DNA from 3 places in the Acetobacter sp. DmW_136 genome. Region 3 is predicted to be linked to each of the others. Evidence: predicted binding sites of a transcription regulator. Region 3 holds the regulator's gene; each other region holds the start of a gene.
The links. Region 3 encodes LexA, which represses DNA repair genes until DNA is damaged. Its sites were predicted from a motif close to TGTTCTANNTANGTTC; they were not measured.
Positions count from the first base shown of each region.

Region 1 (8,059 bases), on a different contig from region 3:
CCTGATGGCTGCCGAGAGCGGTCAGCATATTCACGAAACCCGCCCAGACCTCACCACTCCGCTGTGGCGCTTTGACATCCTTCAACGCCTCGAAGGGATGGGCATTCTCGCCCATCGTATCCAGCACGCGCCGGGCTGAACCCGGCCCCACGCCCGGCAGAAGCTGCAATACCCGAAAGCCCGCGATGCGGTCGCGTGGGTTCTGGGCAAAACGCAATAGCGCCAGCATATCTTTCACATGCGCACTGTCGAGAAACTTCAGGCCACCGAATTTCACGAACGGAATATTGCGCCGGGTCAGTTCCACCTCCAGCGTGCCGCTATGGTGCGAAGCCCGGAACAGCACAGCCTGCTGCTTCATTGGTGTTCCGGCCTCACGCTCTTCCAGCACTCGATCGGCAATGTAGTTGGCCTGCGCCGTGTCATCCCAGATAGTGACCAGTCGTGGCTTTTCCTCCGAAGCCCGCTCGGTCCACAGATCCTTGGTGAACCGCTCCGTCGCCTCGCCGATCACCGCATTGGCGGCATCCAGAATGGGTTTCGTGGAACGATAGTTCCTATCCAACGTCACGATGCGCGCCGGGGAATCGAAAGACACTGGAAAATCCAGAATGTTGCGCACGGTCGCCGCCCGGAAGGCATAGATGCTCTGCGCGTCATCACCCACCACCGTCAGGCCTCGGCCATCGGGCTTCATGCCCAGCAGCATCTCCGCCTGCAGCCGGTTGGTGTCCTGATACTCATCGACCAGCACATGATCCCATTTGCCGCCGATATCTGCGGCCAGAACCGGGTTGCTGACCATTTGCGCCCAGCACAGCAGCAGATCGTCATAATCCAGCACGCTCTGCTCCTGTTTCGCCGTGACATAACCGGCGAAAAGCTGTTTCAACTGGGCTTCCCAGCCCGCGCACCACGGATAGTGCTTCAGCAATACATCGGCGAGCGGCGCGCCTGAATTCACCACACGGGAATAGATGGCAAGGCACGTGCCCTTGCCGGGGAACCGCTTCTCGGTTTTGGAAAATTCCAGATCATGGCGGATCAGATTCATCAGGTCAGCGGAATCTTCGCGGTCATGGATCGAAAACGCCGGATCCATGCCGATCTGCTGGGCATACTCCCGCAGCAGCCGCGCACCGATGGAGTGGAACGTCCCAGACCAGGCCAGCGCGTCAGCGAGAGGTCCGGCCTTGTCGCCCAGCACGGTTTTGCAGATGCGTTCTACCCGCCGCGTCATCTCCACACTGGCGCGGCGCGAGAAGGTCAGCAACAGGATGCGGCGCGGATCAGCCCCTGAGGCGATCAGATGCGCGACCCGATGGGCCAGTGTGTTGGTCTTGCCCGAACCAGCCCCGGCGATGACCAGCAGCGGGGATGAATCCGCCCCGCCTGTCGAGACTCCGGTCCCGTGCGTGACAGCCTGTCGCTGGGCCTCATTCAGACGGGACAGATAATCATCGCTGCCCGAAGCAGGAGAAGGTTCTGGATTCAATTCCTTAGCGCACTTTCATCAACGATACTGATCGAACATCGCTAACCAGCATGCCGGATACAGAGCGAATTTGCATTGACTTGCGTAGCATGATTGGAACAAATCAGGAACATATAATCAGGAAATTTGCCTGCATAAGGGACGCCGAGCCGTGACATGACTGCTGAAACCCATAAAAAACCCGGTCTGGAGACGCTGCGGGCCGCGATCAGTCGTCTCGAAGGACAGACCAGTCGCAAGCGTGCCACACTGCCCTTTGGGTTAGCGGAGATCGACCGGAGACTTCCCGGTGGAGGGCTGACTCTCGGAGCCCTGCATGAGATCGCTGGAGGCGGCAACGACGCCCTCAACGCCGCTGCCGCCGCCCGTTTTGCTGCCGGTATCGCCGCACGTACACAAGGTCAGGTGTTATGGATTGTGACAGTTGCCGATCTGTTTACTCCCGCACTTCAGCAGGTTGGCCTTCCACCCTCGCGGGTGCTTTTTGTCGAGAGTGGCACCGATCGTGACGTGCTGGCCTGTTTCGAGGAAGGACTGCGTCATCCGGGCCTGGGCGCGGTGGTCGCCGAAGTCGGTCGCCTGACCATGACGGCTTCGCGCCGGTTGCAACTCGCGGCTGAAAGCGGTGGCGGCATCGGTCTCGCCCTCCGACGGTGGAGACGACAGAGGGATGCCGCTGATTTCGGGCAGCCGACGGCGAGCACCACACGCTGGCGGGTCTCGCTTCTGCCATCGGCGCCGCTGCCGGTTCAGGGGGTAGGGGAGAGCCGCTGGTTGCTGGAACTGATCCGGACACGATCCGGCGAAAGCGCCGACTTCGAGGTGGAGGTACGAAATGGACAGGCAGGATTGCGGATTGCCGGAAGTCCGGACAAAACAGCAGGAGCCGAGGCGAACCACGGTGATCTGGCTTCCGTTCTGGGCCACCGACCGGCTCCGCCGCGAGCAGGGCGACGCCGCGCCTCCGCCTGAACAGCCACTGGTCCTCGCGGGGCGCGAGGGCAGTCGTCGCGTCGTGCTGGCCGCCGACCGCGCTGCCCGTAAAAGCGGGGTGGTGATCGGAATGCCAGTTGCCAAAGCGCAGGCGCTGATTCCGGGCCTGGCGGTTCAGGACGGTCAGCCCGAAGCGGACCGTGCGGCGCTGGAACGGCTGGCGCTGTGGCTGCAGCAGCGGGTCAGTCCCATCGTGGCGGTCGATGCGTCCGGCAAGTCGGCGGACGGGCTGGTTCTCGACACCACCGGAGCCGATCATCTCCTGGGCGGTGAGGCCACAATGTTACGTGACATTGTTCGTCGCCTGAACGGATCCGGTATCACGGCGAGAGCCGCCGTCGCTGATACGCTCGGAGCAGCCTATGCTGTCACGCGCACCACGCCGGGCACGGCGATTGTCGTTCCACCCGGAGAGCACGTCGCTACTCTGGCGGATATGCCGATCGCTGCTCTCCGCCTCCCGACCAACGTCGTTGCCGGAATGGCCGACCTCGGCCTGACTCGGGTCCGCGATCTCGAGAACGCGCCTCGCGCCCCGCTGGTGCTGCGCTTCGGTCCGGAAATCACACGAAGGCTGGATCAGGCCTATGGCAGGGTGGAGGAACCCATCCTGCCGATCCGTCCGGTCGATCCCGTCGCGGTGTCGCGCAACTTCGCCGAGCCAATTGCCGCCGCCGAAACCATCGCGCGCTATATAGGCAAACTGGTGCCGCCGCTCTGCATCGGCCTCGAAGAACGCGGCCTCGGTGCACGGCGACTGGATCTCCTGCTGCATCGTGTCGACAACGCCGTGCAGGCGGTGCGTCTCGCGCTGGCTCGGCCCGTCCGCGATCCGAAGCATCTGCTGCGTCTTCTGTCTGACCAGATTGAGACCATCGAACCCGGGTTTGGCATCGAGCGTATGGAACTGATTGCCATGCTGGCCGAACCAGTGGAGCGGCGCCAGCAGGTCTCATCCCTGATTGAAGAACCGGAGGCCGATCTGTCCGGACTGGTCGATACACTGGCCAACCGGCTGGGCAGCGGGGCGCTTTACCGCGTTGTGCCAGTGGAAAGCGATGTTCCCGAGCGTTCAGTTCAGCGAGTACCGCCGCTTGCGCCAATTCAGGATACGACCTGGCCCGAAGGCTGGCCGCGACCGACCCGTCTGTTGCCGCGACCCGAGCCGATCGAGACCATGGCCATGCTACCCGACCATCCTCCGGTATTTTTCGTCTGGCGAGGCCTGCGCCACAAGGTGAAATGCGCAGACGGGCCGGAGAGAATATTCGGAGAATGGTGGAAAGGTGATGCGGAGCTGACCACGGCGCGGGATTATTTCCGCGTCGAGGATACGTCTGGCGAGCGATTCTGGCTGTTCCGCGCCGGTGACGGCGAACACGGCGAGACCGGATCGCAACGTTGGTTCCTGCATGGGCTCTTCGCATGAGCGCTTCGGCACCGCGCTACGCCGAACTTCAGGTCACGAGCTATTTCTCCTTTCTGCGCGGCGCGTCGTCGCCCGGTGAACTGTTCGGGCAGGCGAAGGCGCTCGGGATCACGGCCCTCGGTGTTACCGACAGGAACACGCTTGCCGGCATCGTTCAGGCGCATCTTGCCGCAAAGGAATTCGGGGTGCGCCTGGTTGTCGGCTGTCGCCTCGATTTGGAGGACGCGCCGCCCGTGCTGGTCTATCCGACCGACCGGGTCGCGTATGGCAAGCTGTGCCGCCTGCTGACGCTCGGCAAGGCCCGGGCGGGGAAGGGGAAGTGCCGCCTGCTCTGGCGTGATCTGGTGGAATGGGGCGAAGGACTGCTCGCCGTGCTGGTGCCGGATGTCGCCGACGAGGAGTGTGCGGCGCATCTGCGGCGGTTGCGGGAGGCGTTCGGTGACCGCGCCTATATGGCGCTCACCCTGCGCCGCCGCCCCAACGACCAGATGCGGCTTTACGACCTGGCCAATCTCGCCCACGCCCAGCGCGTGAAGACTGTCGTCACCAACGACGTGCTGTTCCATACCCATGATCGCCGCATCCTGCAGGACGTCGTCACCTGCATCAGGCACAACACCACCATCGAGCACGCAGGCTTTGCCCGGGAGCGTCACGCCGACCGCTACCTGAAACCACCGCCGGAGATGGCGCGGCTGTTTGCGCGGTATCCTGAGGCGATCGACCGCACGATGGAGATCGTCGAACGTTGCCGGTTCTCTCTGGACGATCTGGCCTATCAGTATCCCGACGAGATCGAGATTCCGGGCCAGACCCCGCAACAGGCGCTGGAGGACCTGACATGGCAGGGGGCGCGGGAGACCTATGGCGGCATAATCCCGCCGGACGTCGAGACGATTTTGCGCCATGAACTCACGCTCATCGGGCGCATGCAATACGCGCCGTATTTCCTGACGGTGCATTCCATCGTTCGTGAAGCGCGGCGACGGGACATTCTCTGCCAGGGACGGGGCTCGGCGGCCAATTCCGCCGTGTGCTTCGTGCTCGGCATCACCGCCATCGACCCATCGCGCACCACGCTCCTGTTCGAGCGGTTCATTTCCGAGGAACGGGGCGAACCACCGGATATCGACGTGGATTTCGAGCATGCTCGACGCGAGGAGATCATCCAGTGGGTCTACGATCATTACGGTCGCGACCGCGCGGCGCTGACCGCCGTGGTGATCCGCTACCGCGCCAAGGGCGCGTTGCGCGACGTCGGCAAGGTGATGGGGCTACCGGAGGACGTGATTGCTCTGTTGAGCAAACAGATCTGGGGCTGGTCGCGGCATGTCGAAGCAGAGAAATTTGCCGAGACCGGGATCGATCTGACCGACCGGTGCATCCGCCTGACGCTGGACCTCGCGCGCTGTCTGATCGGTGTACCGCGCCATCTCTCGCAGCATCCCGGCGGGTTCGTGCTGACCCGCGACCGGCTGGACGAGCTGGTGCCCATCGAGCCGGCGGCGATGGATCAGCGCCAGATCATTGAATGGGACAAGGATGATATCGACGCCCTGAAATTCATGAAGGTCGATATCCTGGCGCTCGGCATGCTGACCTGCATGAAAAAAGGGCTGGACCTGCTCGCTGCGCACAAGGGCCAGCATTTCACGCTTCAGACCATCCCGGCCGAAGACCCCCGGACCTACGCCATGATCCGCAAGGCGGACACCATCGGCGTGTTCCAGATCGAATCCCGCGCGCAGATGTCGATGCTGCCGCGCCTCAAGCCGCGTACCTATTATGATCTGGTGATCGAGGTCGCAATCGTGAGACCCGGCCCGATACAAGGAGATATGGTCCATCCGTATCTACGGCGCAGGGAGGGGCTGGAAGAGCCGGATTATCCGACACCGGAACTGGAGGAGGTGCTCAAGCGCACACTCGGCGTACCGCTGTTTCAGGAGCAGGTGATGCAGGTCGCCATGGTCTGCGCGGACTTCACCGCCGCCGAGGCGGACGGGCTGCGTCGGGCAATGGCGACGTTCAAGAACACCGGCACCGTGTCCCATTTCCAGACCCGTCTGCTCGAAGGCATGACGCGCAAGGGCTATCCGGAAGAGTTCGCGCAGCGCATTTACCAGCAGCTCGAAGGTTTCGGCTCCTACGGTTTTCCGGAAAGCCATGCGGCCAGTTTCGCCATTCTCGCCTATTCGTCGTCCTGGATGAAATGCACCCATCCGGACGTGTTTCTGGCCTCGCTTCTGAATTCCCAGCCGATGGGTTTCTACGCGCCCGCGCAACTGGTGCGCGATGCCCGGGACCACGGCATTGAGGTCAGACCGGTCTGTATAAATTCTTCCCGCTGGGACAGCACTCTTGAAGGCGAGGATGACGATCGCGGCTGTTTCGCGGTGCGGCTGGGGATGAGCCTGGTCAAGGGGCTGGCCAACGCCCATGCGGCGGCGCTCGTGGCGGCGCGGCTACGGCGGCCGTTCGCCTCGATCGACGATCTGTGGCGTCGGGCCGGGGTGCCGCAGGAAGCGCTGGTGCGTCTGGCAGAGGCCGACGCTTTCCGGCCGGCGTTCGGGCTGGCACGGCGCGAGGCGCTGTGGGCGATCAAGGGCCTGCATGACGAACCGCTGCCGCTCTTCGCCGCGGCTGCGCAGTCCCGCGAAACCGACGAGCCGGCGATGGCGCTGGTCCCGATGACCGACGGCGCCGAGGTGGTGGGCGATTACAACCATCTTGGGCTGAGTTTGCGCGCCCACCCCGTGTCGTTCCTGCGGGAGGATCTGCGGCAACGCCGGATCGTGCCCTGCGGCACGGCCATGGTGCTGCGTGACGGTAAACGGGTCGAAGCGGCCGGACTGGTGCTGGTGCGCCAGCGGCCCGGATCCGGCGAGGGGGTGTGTTTCATCACGCTGGAGGACGAGACCGGCATCGCCAATCTGGTCATCTGGCCCGACATCTTCGAGAAATACCGATCGATCATCCTCTCGGCCAGCATGGTGGCCGCCAGGGGGCGCGTCCAGCGCGAGGGGGATGTCGTGCATCTGGTGACGCTGGAACTCACCGATCTGTCCGGATTGCTCCGTCAGGTCGGAGCGCGGGGAGGGGACGACGATCCGGCCAGTTCGGGTCTCGACAGGCTCAGTTTCAGGTCACGGAATTTCCATTAGAAGCACCTTCAGGCTTTTCCTTGACACCCATTTTGGCTACCGTGGTCAGTGGCGTGTGGAAACGCTTTTTGCACTGGGCGGCCTCCTATGTCGGGTGGCCTGCCAAATAGAACACCTGGACCTATGGTCTCGCGGTGAACGGCTTCGGTTGTCCACTGTAGGGAAATAGGCAGGAGGTGGATACGCCCAGCGCAAAACACCTTTCCAACCGCCCGACGCCAGGGAATGGCGGGGTGAATTGCGCGTTAACAGAATTGTACCGACCGGTCACTCCTTGCGTCGATCATTGATTTCGTTTTGTCTCCAAACTTGATGCGCCGGGGACAGGTGATCTGCTCCGGCGGAAGAAACCAAGGAACGACCGGTTATGACATTACCAATACTCTACAACTGTCCCCCATCGGGAAACTGCTACAAGGTTCGGCTGTTCGCAGCGCTGACGGGCATTGAACTTGACATTCAGGATGTCGACCTTGTGGCAGGAGCACATAAAACAGCCGCGTTCACCGCCCTCAACCCCTGGCAGCAGGTACCGGTCCTGCAGGACGGAGAGACCGTGATCTGGGATTCTCAGGCCATTCTCGTCTATCTGGCGGAAAAATACGGCAAGACAGACTGGTGGCCGGCAGATCCGGCAACCCGGGCAGCCGTCATCGAGTGGCTGTCGGTGAGCGTCAATGAAATCCAGCATGGTCCGGCAGACGCACGGCTTGTGAAATTGTTCGACTATCCCCTGCGTTACGACGATGCCGTACGTAACAGCCAGCGAACGCTCAAGGTCATTGACCAGCATCTGAGCACCCAGAAATGGCTGTCAGCAGACCGACCCACTATCGCGGATTGTGCCGCCTATCCGTATCTCGCACTGGCGCCGGAGGGCGACATCGCCCTTGATCCTTACCCGTCATTACGGCGCTGGATCGATAACATGGAAAAGCTGCCGGGCTATGTTCCCGTTGATCACTAAGCGATTTTACG
Region 1 covers NZ_VHON01000014.1:21,002-29,060, forward strand. The annotation lists gene FKW31_RS06120 (ATP-dependent helicase) at 1-1,495, opposite strand, end outside; gene FKW31_RS06125 (ImuA family protein) at 1,652-2,467, shown strand; gene FKW31_RS06130 (DNA polymerase Y family protein) at 2,475-3,917, shown strand; gene FKW31_RS06135 (error-prone DNA polymerase) at 3,914-7,081, shown strand; gene FKW31_RS06140 (glutathione S-transferase family protein) at 7,449-8,048, shown strand.
Region 1: a site for LexA is predicted at 1,592-1,607, ahead of FKW31_RS06125 (ImuA family protein). Genes of this name have one in related genera too.

Region 2 (8,059 bases), on a different contig from region 3:
TGCGCGAACGTTATTTCCTTGCCGAGTGATTTGCGCGGCCTGTTTGGTTCTACTGGCCGATCATCTTTGCCACGGGCGATGCCATAATAAAAAGCAGCCGCCTTACCAAAATGCTGGCGTAAAATATCTAATGAAAAACGACGTAAATCTGCACCTGTATGAATGCCGAGTGTATGCATTCGCTGGGCCGTAGCTGGCCCCACGCCATGAAAAGCGTTTACGGGCAGATTGGCTACAAATGCTTCCCCACGGTTGGGCGGAATAACAAATTGACCATTGGGTTTGCGGTAATCTGAGGCCAGCTTGGCCAGAAACTTATTGTAAGACACACCTGCCGAGGCCGTAAGCCCTGTTTCATACAAAATGGCCGCGCGTATTTCTTCTGCAATTGCTGTGGCAGAGGGGCGGAGAAGCAGCGGATTTGTTACATCCAAATAGGCTTCATCTAACGAAAGAGGCTGAATAAGGGGGGTATAACGCGCAAAAATGGCGTGAATTTGGGCAGAAACTGCACGATAAACATCAAAACGTGGCGGCACAAAAATCAGGTGCGGGCATTTGCGCTGTGCCTGCACCGAAGGCATGGCCGAACGCACGCCAAATTTTCGGGCTTCATAACTGGCGGCGGCAACCACACCGCGTTCCTGGCATCGGCCTACCGCTACAGGTTGGCCTTTAAGCGCTGGATTGTCTCGTTGCTCAACAGATGCATAAAAAGCATCCATATCAATATGGATAATGCGGCGTACAACGGCTGTCATCACCTGTGTATGGTAGCAGAAGGCAGCGCAAAAGGGAACAAAAAGAAAACAAATCTAGCTTAAAATTCTGCGTGTCGGGTTTGCAAACCAGAAAATCAGGATCTTTTTAACCAAAGCAGAAGGTCTCAATTTTAAAATGAAAGGGGAAAGCGCTTCCTGATATTGGAGCCACGCCTCCCCGTAGAAAAATTATGATGTTGTTTAAGATACCGGAAACCCTTGTGAATACTGGTATTTTGAGGTGGCACGATCCTGCCAATGCGCCACAATTTGCTTGGGCTGCATATCCAGATCATGCCAGCGTGCAAGGGAAAGTGCCGCTGTGGCTGGGTAGGCCCCATAAGCAGATGGACGTTCCGATGCCTTGGTAGGGACAACACGGCTAGAACTATGAGAGAGCCAGTATCCTGCCCCAGCAAGACAGGCTCCTAGCGTTGTAATGGCAGAAGCAAGGCGTGTACGCAGGCCAGCAAATGGCACAAGCGGTTTAAGCAGGTCTTCCATATCTGCATTGCGTTCATTCTGTGCGGCTTCTGTTGCCAACAAAAGGCGATACTCTGTGCTGGTAACAGAAAGAGCGCAGCCTACCCGAATATCCAGTGCAGGCATTTCCAGTGCGGCCATATCTGTCAGGGCATCATGAAAGGTTTGTGCAACCGCCAAAAATTCCCGCCTAAAGCAGGGAAGAAACAGGCCGCCCGATGGCCCGGCTGTGGGCGTGTGCGGGTTTGTTTGTATTCCTGCAAGGCGGCGAATGGTCCAAAGTGTCAGCCGTTCGCTGCAGGCAAGATCCGTCAGATAAACAGGTGAACGTGTCATGGCGCATTCCTAAAGGCAGATGCCTTCATCCTTTGTGTGGCATGTGTGCGATAACTCTCTTTAGATGAGAATAATTCTCATTATCAAGATAAAAATGCATCAACTTTTCTCACGCTTCTGTGGTGGCTCTGTTTTTTCTGCTTTTCTTGAGGCTGGGCATGAGGCAGTACACAAGGCATGTCTGTGCTTGCCTCACTCTCTCTCCCATTCCTGCGCCGGTTAGATCCGGAACAGGCCCATGAACTGGCCTTGGATGCCCTAACACTGGGTGTATCCGTGCCCATAAAACGGCCCAAGGATGATCCTGCCCTAGCTACACGTGTGCTGGGTATGCGGTTTTCCAACCCCATTGGCATTGCTGCCGGGTTTGATAAGAACGCCCGTGTTCTGCGCCCTCTGGCACAGTTGGGATTCGGGTTTGTAGAAGCAGGAACTGTTACGCCACGCCCGCAGGCGGGTAACCCCAAGCCTCGGCTTTTCCGCCTTACGGAAGATCGGGCGGTTATTAACCGTATGGGCTTTAATAATCAGGGTATTGATATGTTTGCCGTGCGTCTGGCGCGTCTGTCCCGCCCGTTGCCATCTGGCCGTGGCGGTGGGGCCGGGGTGCCTGTAGGTGCCAATATCGGTATTAACAAAACCGGTGCAGACCCGGAGCGCGATTACCCAGAACTGGTGGCGCGCGTTAAGCCCTACGTTAATTACATTGTGCTAAATGTCTCTTCTCCTAATACGCCGGGCCTGCGTGGCTTGCAGGATGCTGCCCGCCTGCGTGGGATTCTGGATGCCATTTCGGCCCGTCATGCAGAACGGCCACCGCTGTTGATTAAGCTGGCGCCGGATCTGGAAGATGATGCCATTGGCCCCATTGTAGAAGCCGCCGTAGCCGGTGGTGCGCAGGGGCTGATTGTCACTAACACCACACTGGCGCGCCCCGATTCTCTGCAAAGTTCGTATCGCACAGAAGCTGGGGGGCTTTCTGGCCGTCCGCTTAAACCGCGTGCTACGGAAATGCTGCGTTTGGTTGCGCAGGCTGCGGCAGGCCGTCTGGCACTGATAGCTTGTGGCGGTATTGAAAGCGGAGAAGACATTCTTACCCGAATCCGCCTTGGGGCTGATCTGGTGCAGGTTTACACAGCGTTTGCTTATGAAGGCCCCGCACTAGTAGAGCGGCTGAAGCGTGAGATGCAGCATATCATGCGTGCGCAGGGCATTGAAACGTTGGATGATATTCGGGGCAAAGATTTATGATAGCGCAGCAAACTGTAGAAGATATGCAGCAGATTACAGGCCTTGCCGCGCTGGCAGACCAGTACGATGGCTACATTATAGATCTATGGGGCACAGTGCATGATGGTGTGCAACCATATCCCGGTGCCGTAGAGTGTTTGCAGGCCCTGCGTGCATCAGGCAAAAAAATTGTCATGCTTTCCAATGCGCCGCGTCCGGCAGATGTCGTATGTGCGCAGCTTGAAGCCTTTGGTATTTCGCATGAACTGCATGACGGAGTGATGACAAGTGGTGAAGAAACGCGCCGTTTGTTAAAAGCCCGGACAGACCCGTGGTTTGCCAATTTGGGGCAGAAAGTGCTGCATATTGGCGGCACACATGATCTGGGTCTGTACAACGGGCTGGACGTGCAACGCGTAGCACAGCCTGCGGATGCCGATTTTATTATGAACACCGGGCCAGATGCCGAGCGCGGCGTGGGATCACTGGATCCATATCTGCCAGAACTGCGTGCTTGTCTGGAACGTGGCCTGCCAATGGTGTGCGCCAACCCGGATATGGTGGTGGTAAAAGGTGGCAAGCGGCAGATTTGTGCTGGGGCTCTGGCAGCATTTTACGCGGAACAAGGTGGCAAGGTTAGCTGGATAGGTAAACCATACCCCCGTGTGTACGAGCCTGTTTTTGAGATGCTGAATGTGCCACGCCCGCGTATTCTGGCCATTGGTGATGCACTGGCTACCGATATGCGTGGTGCTTCTGCTGTGGGCGTTGCCGGGCTGTGGATTTTGGGGGGCATCCATCAGGAAATGATCGGGGATGACATCCAGTTGGCAAAAGAAGAAGCCAAGGCCGTAGGTTTGGCCCCGGTTGCGGCTATTAAAAGATTGGTGTGGTGAGTGCGCCACCAACCTCACCCGCAGTAGGGTGTGGCGCTGCTATTGTAAATAATGCAGGCCATATTTTGCTGCTGCGTCGCCTCAAGCAGCCAGAAGCAGGTTGCTGGGGGTTGCCGGGTGGCAAGGTAGATCCGTTTGAAACCGTACCGGCTGCCGTTATCCGCGAAGTGCTGGAAGAAATCGGCTTAAACGTGCAGTTAGGTGCGTTGCTTTGCGTGGTGGATCAAATTGATCCAGCAGCAGGCACGCATTGGGTTGCCCCCGTTTACAGGGTGCAGCAGTACACGGGGCAGCCCCATATCTGCGAGCCACATAAACATAATGGGCTGGAATGGTTTGCTCTGGATGCGTTGCCGCAGCCCCTTACGATTGCAACGCAGCAAGCAGTGGCCGTCTTGAAGCATCAGGACGCGTAAAGCCGTGCTGGAAACACGTAGCCTGATTTAGAAATCAGGCAGTGTCTGGGCCAGCAAGCCTCCTTGGCGGAGGGGAGCCACACGGCGGGCAAGGCCCGTGGCATCTTCTGTTTCCACCATAATCCCGCATATTGTGGCTTCGCCTTCTGCGGGTTGTAGGCGTTCACCCGGCATTTTGCGTACAAAACGGGTAACCGCGGGTTCCTTGGTCATGCCAATAACGCTGTCGTAATCTCCGCACATCCCAGCATCTGTCTGAAACGCCGTGCCAGCGGCCAGAATCCTATGGTCTGCTGTGGGGGTATGTGTGTGCGTACCCACAACCAAAGATACACGGCCATCCAGCATATGACCCATTGCCCATTTTTCGCTCGTGGCTTCTGCATGCACATCCACAATGGCCGCTTGTATGGTGGCGCCAAGGCGATGCTTGTTGAGCAGTTCATTCATGCACCGGAAGGGATCATCCAGCGGGTCCATGAACAGGCGGCCCATCACGTTAACCACAAGAGCTTTGCGGCCATCTGCCAGTTCTACCACCACACTGCCTTGGCCGGGTGTACCGGGGGGATAGTTGAGCGGGCGCACAATGCGAGGTTCGGAGGTAATATGCCCGATCAGATCACGCCGATCCCACGCATGGTTGCCAAGGGTAAGCACATCTACGCCGCCTTGCAGCAAGGATGTGGCAATGGCGGGGGAAAGGCCAAAGCCGTGGCTGGCGTTTTCGGCATTGACCACAACCAGATCCAGCGCCAATTTTTCACGCAAGGCAGGCAGGCGGCTTAAAACGGCTTCGCGGCCAGTGCGGCCAACAATATCACCCAGAAAAAGGAGTCTCACGCCAGAGGTTTCCTGTGTTTGTTGTTAGTCAAAATGGAGAATCTCCTTTTCAGTCACAATACAGGAAAGCGGCCTGTCATACGGGCCAGCAGGAAGGCTGTCTAATTCTTGGCAAGATGGCGCATACCCAATGCTGCGTGCATCGGGCAGGGCGGCCAAAGTGCGATCATAATATCCGCCACCATATCCTAGCCGGTTGCCTGTGCGGTCAAACCCCAGCAAGGGCACCAATATAATGGTGGGTTGCAGAACCGGGCCATCAGGAAACTCAGTGCCAAAACGGCCTTGCATCATGGGGGCATGGGGCGTCCAGCGCCGAAAAATAAGGGGCTGCCCGCGTGGTGGTGTTTCAGGCAGCACAATGGTTGCGCCTGTATCCACCAATATGTGGCACAGCGGGCATAGATTTACTTCATGCGGTAGGGGCCACACGCCGGCAACAACAGCGGGCAACAGGGGGCGCAGAAGTGTATGCAGGTGGGTAAGGATACCGCTATCCAGCGCTTCATCACGCGCTTTTAGCATGGCCATGCAGTGTTGGCGCAGTTCTTTTTTGCGCGCGGCCACAGCAGGCGGATCACCTTGTGGGGGGAAAATGTGCGGAGCCACCATGAACCGTGGGTCTTTCAACCTCCAGGACCTGCGAGTGCAGGTGGGCGCCGGGTAATGTGACCAGGGCCACAACAGAGCCAGCTCCCTAGGAAGTGCTTATCGGCCCAGGGGATGACTTGCCTCACGCGTTGGGCAGCCCCGCCTCATCTATGTAGGCGTGCTCAAGCTCTGCTGCAAGAGATTCCGCACGTTCGGCCAAATCTGCTAAGCGACCGGCTGTAAGGGCCTGCTCCGCCCGCAGGCGTTCGGCATCTTTTGCAGCCTGTATGGTGGCATCTGGCACGCGGCTGCCAGAAAGATCCTGTATTTCATCCGCCATTAAAAGGGCGGCCAGAACCAGTACCCGGGCATCTCCGCTAAAACCCATGTCACGCACGCGCTGCACGCGGCGTTCTACTTGCTGGGCCATGGCCTGAACGTGGCGTTCCTGCCCGTTATCGCACCCTACCGTATAGCTGTGGCCGTTAATCCGAACCGAAACAAGTGCCATGCTGTATCAGTTTCCCTGTTCGTGTTCTGCCGGGTGGTAAAAGGTAAGGGAAGATGGCTTTTCTGCCCGTTCCAGCGCATCTCGCACGCGGGAGAGAAGGGCATCTACATTGGCCACCAGTTCCTGTTTTTCTGTGCCCGTGCGGGTTTGCTGTTGCAGCCCTTTTTCAACAGCAAAGGAAATGCGTTGCAAGGCACGATCCAGCCGGGCTATGGGGTCTTGCCCAGCCGGTGGCTGTGTGGCCGGGTGCTGTTTACCAGCGTGTTCGTCAGTCTGGGGCAAAGACGGCTCCACGGCTTGATCCTGCATTCTTGTTTTTGTCAACTGTGCTCAGGAATCACCCGCAAACGCGATGGCGTCAAGCATGCTAACCAAAAACGCTTCATTTTTCTTACCAAAACTGCCGCCAGACAAGTTATTTACGATTGATGGATACGAATCTGGCATGGCTGCCTATCGTGCTGCGCGTACGGTAGAGGGCATGATAGAGGGCGCAAGAGCACGTTTTGGTTTTCTTTCTGCCCCAGGTGCGGCTGGGTTTATGGGGGCAGCGTGGTGGTTGGCGCTTATTGCAGCGCTGGAGGATTCGACAGGCCTTGCATTTTGGCATGCGCTGGATTGCGGTGGCAGCGCAGCTTATGCGTTGGGTGCTGTGCGCATGGGCCAAAAACATGCTGTGTTGCAAGCATCTGCTGCCCAGTTTAATGCGATAAAAGCAGTTTATACGCAGGAATTTGGCATGCTATTGAGCGCCCGCCCGCCATCATTTCACCTTATACCATCATTATGTCACACGTCTTCTCTTGTCGGGTATTTCACCGACGGTTATTGCCAATCCTCAGATCCGGAAAATAAACTGCCGGACACAAGGCAAAAAAAGGATTGTTACCCATGACACTTACCCCCAAGGTTAAGGCTATTCTCGACCAGTACGAGAGCGATAATCCCGGCACCAAGATGAATCTGGCGCGGCTGCTCAACGCAGGTAAGCTGGGTGGCACAGGCAAGCTGGTGATTTTGCCGGTTGATCAGGGGTTTGAGCATGGCCCGGCCCGTTCTTTTGCAGCTAACCCGGCAGCGTATGATCCGCATTATCACTTTGAACTGGCGATTGAAGCAGGCCTAAGCGGCTATGCAGCGCCGCTGGGCATGCTGGAATGTGGCGCCGCAACATATGCTGGCGAAATTCCGCTGATTCTGAAGTGCAACAGCTCCAACAGCCTTGCAACGGAAAAAGATCAGGCTGTAACGGGCACCGTGTCTGATGCCCTGCGTCTGGGTTGCTCTGCTATTGGTTTCACCATCTATCCGGGCTCCGAATACTGCTTCGAGCAGATGGAAGAACTGCGCGAACTGGCCGCAGAAGCTAAGGCTGCTGGCTTGGCCGTTATTGTATGGAGCTACCCACGTGGCCCCGTGCTGGACAAAAAAGCTGAAACCGCAGTGGATGTTTGCGCCTACGCCGCACATATGGCTGCGCTGACAGGTGCGCACATTATCAAGGTAAAGCCGCCGACTGAAGTTGTTGCACTGGATGCCAACAAACCAGTGTATGAGCAGAACAAGATTGACGTTGCTACCCTGGCTGCCCGCGTGCAGCACGTGGTGCAGTCCTGCTTTGCGGGCCGCCGTATCGTAATCTTCTCTGGTGGTGCGCATACCAGCACGGATGAACTGTTGCAGACCATTCAGGGTATTCAGGATGGTGGCGGCTTCGGTTCCATTATCGGTCGTAACGTGTTCCAGCGTCCGAAGGCGGAAGCTCTGGCTCTGCTGGACAAAATCACCACCATTTTCAAAGGCTGAAACAGCCATAGTATCTGCGCAGCGGGCATGAGATAAGGAACACTATGTCTGATCTTTATCTTGTCACGCCTGCTGTGTCTGATGCACAGGCTTTTTTACCTGTTCTTGAAGCAGGTTTAGCTACCCACCAGCCCGCAGCCTTATTGCTGCGGCTGGTGGATATGCCTGTGGCGGCAGCCCGGCAGG
Region 2 covers NZ_VHON01000006.1:1,279-9,337, reverse strand. The annotation lists gene dinB (DNA polymerase IV) at 1-761, opposite strand, end outside; gene FKW31_RS01945 (hypothetical protein) at 963-1,580, opposite strand; gene FKW31_RS01940 (quinone-dependent dihydroorotate dehydrogenase) at 1,758-2,831, shown strand; gene FKW31_RS01935 (TIGR01459 family HAD-type hydrolase) at 2,828-3,706, shown strand; gene FKW31_RS01930 (NUDIX domain-containing protein) at 3,700-4,122, shown strand; gene FKW31_RS01925 (TIGR00282 family metallophosphoesterase) at 4,150-4,965, opposite strand; gene FKW31_RS01920 (5-formyltetrahydrofolate cyclo-ligase) at 4,990-5,577, opposite strand; RNA gene ssrS (6S RNA) at 5,564-5,719, opposite strand; partial or broken gene FKW31_RS01910 (cell division protein ZapA) at 5,735-6,067, opposite strand; gene FKW31_RS01905 (hypothetical protein) at 6,074-6,376, opposite strand; gene FKW31_RS01900 (hypothetical protein) at 6,432-6,962, shown strand; gene FKW31_RS01895 (class I fructose-bisphosphate aldolase) at 6,959-7,873, shown strand; gene FKW31_RS01890 (thiamine phosphate synthase) at 7,918-8,059, shown strand, end outside.
Region 2: a site for LexA is predicted at 797-812, ahead of dinB (DNA polymerase IV). Genes of this name have one in related genera too.

Region 3 (8,059 bases):
TAATATCGGGCACAATACCAGCCTGTTCGCAGGCAAACATGGTGCCTGTTCGGCCAAAGCCGGTGAAGATTTCATCTAAAATCAGCAGAACATCATGGTCATCCGCAGCTTTGCGTAAGGTGCGCAATGTTTGTGGAGAATGAAACAACATACCGCCAGCACCTTGCACCAAAGGCTCGGTGATAATGGCGGCCAGTTCGTGCGCATGTTTTGCCAAAAGATTCAGAAAAACGGCCGTGCTGGCCGCATCTACTGGCAGTGGGGAGATGACGTGCTCCATCAGGGCAGAGCCATAGAGATGGTGCATGCCCTCTTCCGGATCGCAAACAGACATGGTGGCCAGTGTGTCTCCATGATAGCCGCCACGGAACGCCAGCATTTTGGTGCGTTTGGTTTGCCCTTTGTTCAAACGGTACTGAATAGCCATTTTCATGGCGACTTCTACAGAAACCGAACCTGAATCCGTAAAGAACACCCGCTCTAGGTCTCCCGGTAGCATGGCGCATAATCTGCTCGCCAAGCGTAAGGCAGGTTCATGCACCATGCCGCCAAACATTACATGAGGCATGGTTCCCATTTGCCGGCAGACGGCTTGGTGAATATGCGGGTGATTATAGCCGTGGCAGGCTGTCCACCATGCCGCCACGCCATCCACCAGTTCCCGACCATCTGTCAGGGTAATGCGCGTGTTATACGTGCTTGCGACGGCAAGAGGCGCAGGGGCTGTTTTCATCTGGCTATAAGGCAGCCAGATATGGGGCAGGCTCTGCGTGTACCATTCCGGCATGGAATATAAAGATGAGCCGGAAGCTTCTGTCATGGAATGTTTCCCCATAGATGATTGACCCGCCCTTCAGGCTGCGGCACCACATGTTACATGACGCGGTTTGATAATCTTTTCCAGAAGGGGCTGGCGGATCTGTCTGCTCAGGGGCGTTTGCGCACCTGTCAGCAATGGCAATATGCGGGTGGTGCGCTGCTCAAACGTTCAGATGGCGTTGTGGTCATAGATTTTTCGTCCAACGATTATCTGGGCCTGCGCATGCACCCTTTGTTGCGTGAGCGCGCATCCGCTTGGGCACAGGCAGAAGGCAGCGGCAGTGGTGCTTCCCGGTTGGTAACGGGCACATCCTCCCAGGCTTGTGCGCTGGAAAAGCGCGTGGCGCGGCTAAAGCATATGCAGGCGGCACGTTTGTTTTCTTCTGGCTGGCAGGCCAATGCCTCTCTGGTGCCAGCTTTGGCGCGGCTTTCTGCGCAGGTATGTGGTGCTCCTGCCGTTATTCTGGCGGATAAGCTTATTCATGCCAGCCTGTATCATGGTTGTGCAGCAGCAGGTGTCCGCCCGATTCGGTTCCGCCATAATGATGTGGCGCACCTTGAAAGCCAACTTCAGAAAATCGAAGGGGCAGGCCTACGCATTGTGCTGACAGAAAGCGTGTTCAGCATGGATGGTGATGTGGCGGATATTGCCGCGTTGCATGAGGTGGCCCAAAGATACGATGCGCTACTGTGCGTAGATGAAGCCCACGCAACTGGCATACTGGGGCCAGAAGGTGCCGGGCTGGCAAACGGGCTGGCAGATGTGGTGGTTGGCACATTTAGCAAGGCCTTAGGCAGTATGGGCGCGTTTATTGCAGCATCTGAGGGCCTATGCAGATGGTTGGATAACGCGGCTTCCGGTTTTATTTATTCCACCGCGCCATCTCCTTTGGTGTTGGGGGCCGTTGATGCAGCGCTTGATCTGCTGCCGCAAATGGATACCCAACGCGCCCATGTGGGTGCACTTGCCGCCAGCTTTCGCCAGAAAATGCACGATGCGGGGCAGGATACCGGGCCATCAAGCACCCAGATTGTGCCCATTCTGGTAGGGCAGGAGGCACAAGCACGCACTCTGGCCCAGAAAATGGCAGAGGCGGGTTTTCTTGCTGTGGCTATTCGCCCGCCTACTGTGCCACCGGGGGGCTGCCGTTTGCGGGTGGTTTTTCATGCCAACCATACATGGGCGCAAATGGAGGCTTTGGCTGATACGTTTATCCGCGCCAGCAAAGGTATGGCGTAATGGCGCGGCTTTTACCCGTGTTTGTGCATGGCTGGGGGTTTGGGCCGGAATTCTGGCAACCTGTGCTTATGCAACTGAATTGGCCAGATGCCGTAACGCTGGATCTGGGTTTTTTGAAACCACAAACCACTGGCGCAGAAAAAACGGTTACGTTGGATGATCTGCGCCAAAGCCAGCCCCCCATATTGGGAATTGGCCATTCCCTTGGGTTCATGTGGCTGATGTTGCAACGCAGGCAGGGCGTTTGGCCAGCCGAAAGCAGGTTTGCAGGTATCAACACGTTTGCCTGTTTTGCCAGCCGAGAAGATTTTCCTGAAGGTGTGGCACCGCGTATTGTGCAACGCATGATACGTGGCTTGGGGCGCGAACCTGCTGCTGTGGTGAATGACTTTCGCCAGCGTTGTGGGGCATCCTCCGTTTTGGCGGCACGCTGCCAGCCAGAAGCACTGGCATATGGGTTGGATATTCTGCGCACGGAAGATGTACGGGCAGATTTACCATTAGGCCCATTAGATGTGTTGGCGGGGCGGCAGGATGAAATTGCTTCCCCCAGTATGACCGAGGCTTCTTTTCGGGCTTTGGCCCATATAAAATGGGTAGAAAATGGTGGCCATTTGCTTCCTCAAACGCACCCGGTTGAGTGTGCTCGGTTTTTGGAAATGCTGCGCAACAGGATGGAACAACAACCATGAAAACACCCACCCGTGCCGCGCGTATTTGTAAAAGTTTTGATGCTGCGGAAAAGTATGATCAAGCTGCCACGGTTCAGCGTGTGGCGGCGCGTGAACTGTTCCAGCGCATACAAACCAGTATGGCGGGCAAAAGTCCCCTGCGTATTTTGGAAATTGGCTGTGGCACAGGATTGCTGACAGAGCATCTGCATGCTTGCTGGCCAGAAGCAGAAATTCTGGCAACAGATTTTGCCCCGAATATGCTGGCGCGGGCTAAAATGCGGCTAGGAGAAGCTGTTTCCTACCATCAGATGGACGCAGCCGCACCGGATGTTTCTGGCCCGTTTGATGTGATTTGTGGCAACCTGATTATGCAATGGCTGCCTGAACCAGCAAAGGTTTTGCGCAACCTTGCAGGGCTTTTGGCTCCGGATGGTGTGTTTGCGGTTTCAACATTATTGGACGGTACATTTGCTGAATGGCAGCAGGCTTGCCAGCAGGAAGGGCGGCAGGCGGCAACCCCGGTTTATCCAGAATTGGCCGATGCACAAAGTTGGCGACCGGCCGCGTTTTCTGGCGGTTGGGCTGAACAGGATATTGTGCAGGCTTTTGCAGATGGGATGGATTTTGTAAGGCATCTGAAAGCAACAGGTGCATCTACCCCACGTGAAGGGGCCGTACCATTATCCGCAGTTCAGTTGCGCCGTGTTGCCTTGCGGTTTCAGCAGGCAGGGTGCGCCGTTACGTGGCGGGTTGGGTATGCCTGTTTTCGCAAACCGCCACGTAAGGGTGTGTTTGTAACGGGCACGGATACGGGCATAGGCAAAACCCTTGTGTCTGCTTGTTTGGTGCGGCGCTGGCAGGGTGCTTATTGGAAGCCCCTGCAAAGCGGTTTGGCGGATGAAGAAGGGGATACCCCTACGGTTAAGCATCTGGCGGGGGATGCGCCTTGTTTCAAACCCGCAGGGGCTTTTCTTGCATCACTTTCCCCCGATGCTGCTGCACGTGCGGAAGGCGTGCAGATTGATCCAGCCCAACTGGTGCTGCCCCAAGGTGAAGCAGACAAACCATTGGTTGTAGAAGGCGCAGGTGGCCTGATGGTGCCTGCAACGCCAGAGCTGATGATGATTGATCTGGCACAGCGTTGGGGCTTGCCCGTCGTGCTAGTAGCGCGTAGCGGGCTAGGCACTCTCAATCATACTTTGTTGAGTTTGGAAGCCTTACGCACACGGCAGATTGCCGTGGCCGGTGTAGTGTTAAGCGGTCCGCTTAATGCAGAAAACCGTGAGACCATAGAGCAAAAAGGCAAGGTACGTATTTTGGCAGAAGTACCATTTTGTGCGGAAATTACGCCTGCTGTGGTTTCCGAACTGGCAAAGCTTTTTCCGCAATGGGATGATATCTGCTCGGAATAGAAAAACAGATGCCTACGGGGGAAGTTTTTTACCACGCAGGCACTTTGCTTAATACTGCCTGATCAGCCCAGCCAAGCAGCCCTGAATACGCAGTTTTTCAGCCGGAACAATACGGGTTTCGTAACTGGAATTGGCAGGTTCCAGCGCAATCATGTTGCCCTTGCGGCGCAGACGTTTGAGCGTCACTTCATGCTCATCAATCAACGCCACCACAATCTGCCCGTTTTCAGCTTGATCCGTGCGGCGGATAATCACGTTGTCACCATCCAGAATGCCAGCATCCACCATGGAATCTCCAGCTACTTCCAACGCGTAATAATCTCCCGTACCCAGCATTTCTGTTGGAACAGTGAGAACGTGGGAGGTATCTGGCACGGCTTCTATGGGCAGGCCTGCTGCAATGCGCCCATAAAGCGGAATTCTTACGGTTTCAGCCTTAGGCCGGGTAAAGCTGGCACGCACCACATTGGGTGGCAATTCTTGCATTTCTGGCAGTTGAATAACTTCCAAAGCCCGTGCCCGATGGTGGTGACGGCGCAAAAAACCGCGTTCTTCCAGCCCGGAAATCAGCCGATGAATACCAGATTTGGAGCGCAGGCCCATGGCTTCACGCATTTCATCAAAGGAAGGCGAAAAACCTGTCTGTTTGAGGTGCGAATCAATAAAAAGCAGAAGTTTGTGCTGTTTGCGCGTTAGCATATCGCACCTCAAAAGCGGCTGTCGTAATGAAAATAAAATCTTGGCCTTGTTCTATATAAGTTCTCTTTTTATGTCAAGGGAGAGATCAGGGTAGGCGGATAATCTGGCAGGGCATGCCTGCTTTTTGTGCTGGCGCAAAGGGAGCACGAATGACCAGAGCCTGGCTTTGCCTGAGAATATTCAGCTGGGCTGAATCCTGCCGGGAAAAAGGTGTGGCCACAGGTACAGCGCCTTGTGGGGAGGGCGCAAGTGTTGCGCGTAAAAAATCCTGCCTGGTATCGTTTTCTTTTACATCACAGCCCAGAATGGCGGGTTCTGTTTGCAGTTCGGTGCCAACGGGTAGGCCCATAAGGGCGTGCAGGGCAGGGGTTACAAACACGATGGAACACACCATGGCAGCCACTGGGTTACCGGGCAGACCAATAACGGGTGTGTTGCCGAGTTGGCCAAACATCAACGGTTTGCCCGGGCGCATGGCAATTTTCCAGAAATCCTGCTGCAACCCAATTTCAGCCAGCGCAGGGCGGACAAGATCGTAATCTCCCACGCTTGCACCACCAATGCTTACCAGCATGTCCAGCGTGGCCGCTTGGCGGAACTGGGTTGTCAGGCTTTCCATGTTGTCTCGTGCAATGGGGAGCATAATTGTTTCTGCGCCCTGTTGTTGCAGAAGCGCTGCTACCATGAAGGAGGCGGAATTAAAAATGCCATCCGCAGGGGCTGGGTCTCCGGGCAGGATAATTTCATCACCCGTGGCCAAAATACCCACGCGCGGGCGGCGTGAAACCGTAAGCCAGACATGTCCACCCGCAGCCGCCAGCCCGATATCACGCGGGCCGAGTCTGCGCCCTGCTGGCAATAACGTATCATTTTTCTGAAAATCCTGCCCCTGCTGGCGAATATACTGCCCTTGGCGCGCCGGAGCAGCCAGCTTGGCGTGGTCACCTTCACGCTGCACGTTTTCTTGAATGATAACGGTATCTGCGCCAGCGGGAATTTGCGCGCCGGTAAATAAGCGCACACATTCTCCTTTCTGCACGGTAACGGCGGATGGGTGGCCAGCGGGCACTTCGTCCACAATGCGCAAAACTGCGCCTTCCAGCGCATCTTCCGCTTTGGCTGCGTATCCATCCATTGCGGAAACAGAAACCGGTGGGTTGGCAGTGCGGGCATGCACCGGCTGGGCCAGCACCCGGCCACAGGCGTGTGAAAGCGGCACAATTTCCTGCCCGCATGTTTTTAGGTTTTCAAGAATTCGGGCGCGCGCAACAGCCACATCCAGCATAAAAATTCCTCCTTTTTGGGCCTGTTGCACCGCTTTGATGCAAGAATACTTGACCTTTTGCACTTGTATGCGCATTTTGCCGGCACTTGAACACCGTCGGTGCCGTTTATGCGGCTCCGTACATCATGCTCTGCTGAGGAAGTCATGGCCAAGACCAACGTTATCAAGATCCGTCTCGTCTCCACGGCGGACACCGGTTACTTCTACGTGACCAAGAAAAATGCTCGTGCACACACCGGCAAAATGGAACTCAAGAAGTACGATCCGGTTGCGCGTAAGCACGTCGTGTTCCGCGAAGCTAAAATCAAATAATCTGCGTTCTTCGGAATGTGGATACGAAAAACGGCGCCCGAGAGCGCCGTTTTTTTATGCCTGATTGTGCCAGAAAAATGCGATATCCAGCATAGATCTTAGGGGAAGACGCTTAAAACAGCGGGTCTCGCCTATCGTAAGGCACAACAATATCATTACGATCTGCCATGTTCAGCATGGCGCGGGCGCGTTCATCCAGAATATCTGTATCCAGAGATTGCTCACGCAAGCCATTTACGCGGCGGTGCCATGCTGCTTGCTCAGCAATAGCATCCTGTTTGGATTGCTTGGCTTGTTCCAGCAGACCTAATTGCTGCTTATAGGCCTGAATACCATGATCGCCCTGCGTTGCGTTCCAGCCAAAATAGCCCGCAATGCCAAGAAAAACCAAAGGGGGCACAACCGCCCGCACTGTGCGACGAATGAAACGACCGATCTGCACTCTGGCGCTGCCTTTTTTCTGGTTCTGTGCAGCTTAGCCTGCACCTCTGGGTCTTCCTTTCTGTCTAAACCATGAAGTGTGGCAGCGCCAAGGCATGAGGGCATGAAAAAAGCCACCTCCGGGTGGGGAGGCAGCTTTTTTGCAATCTGTTGCGCCAAAAGCGCTGTAGCTTATGCGTTTTTCAAAATGGTGCGGCCTGCATAGCGTGCAGCAGTTGCCAGTTCCTGCTCAATACGAATGAGCTGGTTGTATTTGGCTGTCCGATCAGAACGGGAAAGAGAGCCGGTTTTGATCTGTCCGCAATTTGTAGCCACAGCCAGATCCGCAATGGTGGAATCTTCCGTTTCACCAGAACGATGGCTCATAACCGCAGTGTAACCAGCGCGCTGGGCCATTTGCACGGCTTCAAGCGTTTCCGTAAGCGTACCAATCTGGTTAACCTTCACCAATAGGGAGTTGGCAACACCAGCCTGAATGCCACGGCGCAGGCGTTCTGGGTTGGTTACAAACAGATCATCCCCAACCAGTTGGACTTTTTTGCCCAGTTCCTGCGTGAGCAGGGCCCAGCCTTCCCAGTCATCTTCTGCCATGCCGTCTTCGATGGAAACAATCGGGTAACGGCTTACAAGGTCAGACAGGTAGGACACCATACCAGCGGAATCGAATTCCTTGCCTTCGCCTTTCAGGTTGTATTTGCCGTTTTTAAAAAATTCGGTGCTTGCGCAGTCCAGTGCAAAGGTTACGTCCTCACCGGGGCGGTAGCCTGCGGCTTCTACGGCGCGGGTGATAAAGCCCAGTGCTTCATCGGCAGATTTAAGGGCAGGCGCAAAGCCGCCTTCATCCCCAACATTGGTGTTGTAACCAGCAGCGCTCAGGGCTTTTTTGAGCTGGGCAAAAATTTCCGAACCCCAGCGGATGGCATCGGCCACAGTAGGCGCACCCACCGGCTGCACCATGAATTCCTGAATATCAATGGGGTTATCTGCATGCTCCCCACCGTTGACAATGTTCATCATCGGCACGGGCAGAACATGGGCAAACACGCCACCAATGTAGCGGTACAGCGGAACATGCAGTTCGGCTGCCGTGGCTTTGGCAATGGCAAGAGATACACCCAGAATGGCGTTCGCACCCATACGGCTTTTGTTGGGTGTGCCATCCAGATCAATCATGGCG
Region 3 covers NZ_VHON01000005.1:28,041-36,099, forward strand. The annotation lists gene FKW31_RS00840 (adenosylmethionine--8-amino-7-oxononanoate transaminase) at 1-835, opposite strand, end outside; gene FKW31_RS00845 (8-amino-7-oxononanoate synthase) at 878-2,059, shown strand; gene FKW31_RS00850 (alpha/beta fold hydrolase) at 2,059-2,751, shown strand; gene bioD (dethiobiotin synthase) at 2,748-4,145, shown strand; gene lexA (transcriptional repressor LexA) at 4,194-4,844, opposite strand; gene glp (gephyrin-like molybdotransferase Glp) at 4,930-6,204, opposite strand; gene rpmG (50S ribosomal protein L33) at 6,274-6,441, shown strand; gene FKW31_RS00875 (septum formation initiator family protein) at 6,554-6,883, opposite strand; gene eno (phosphopyruvate hydratase) at 7,054-8,059, opposite strand, start outside.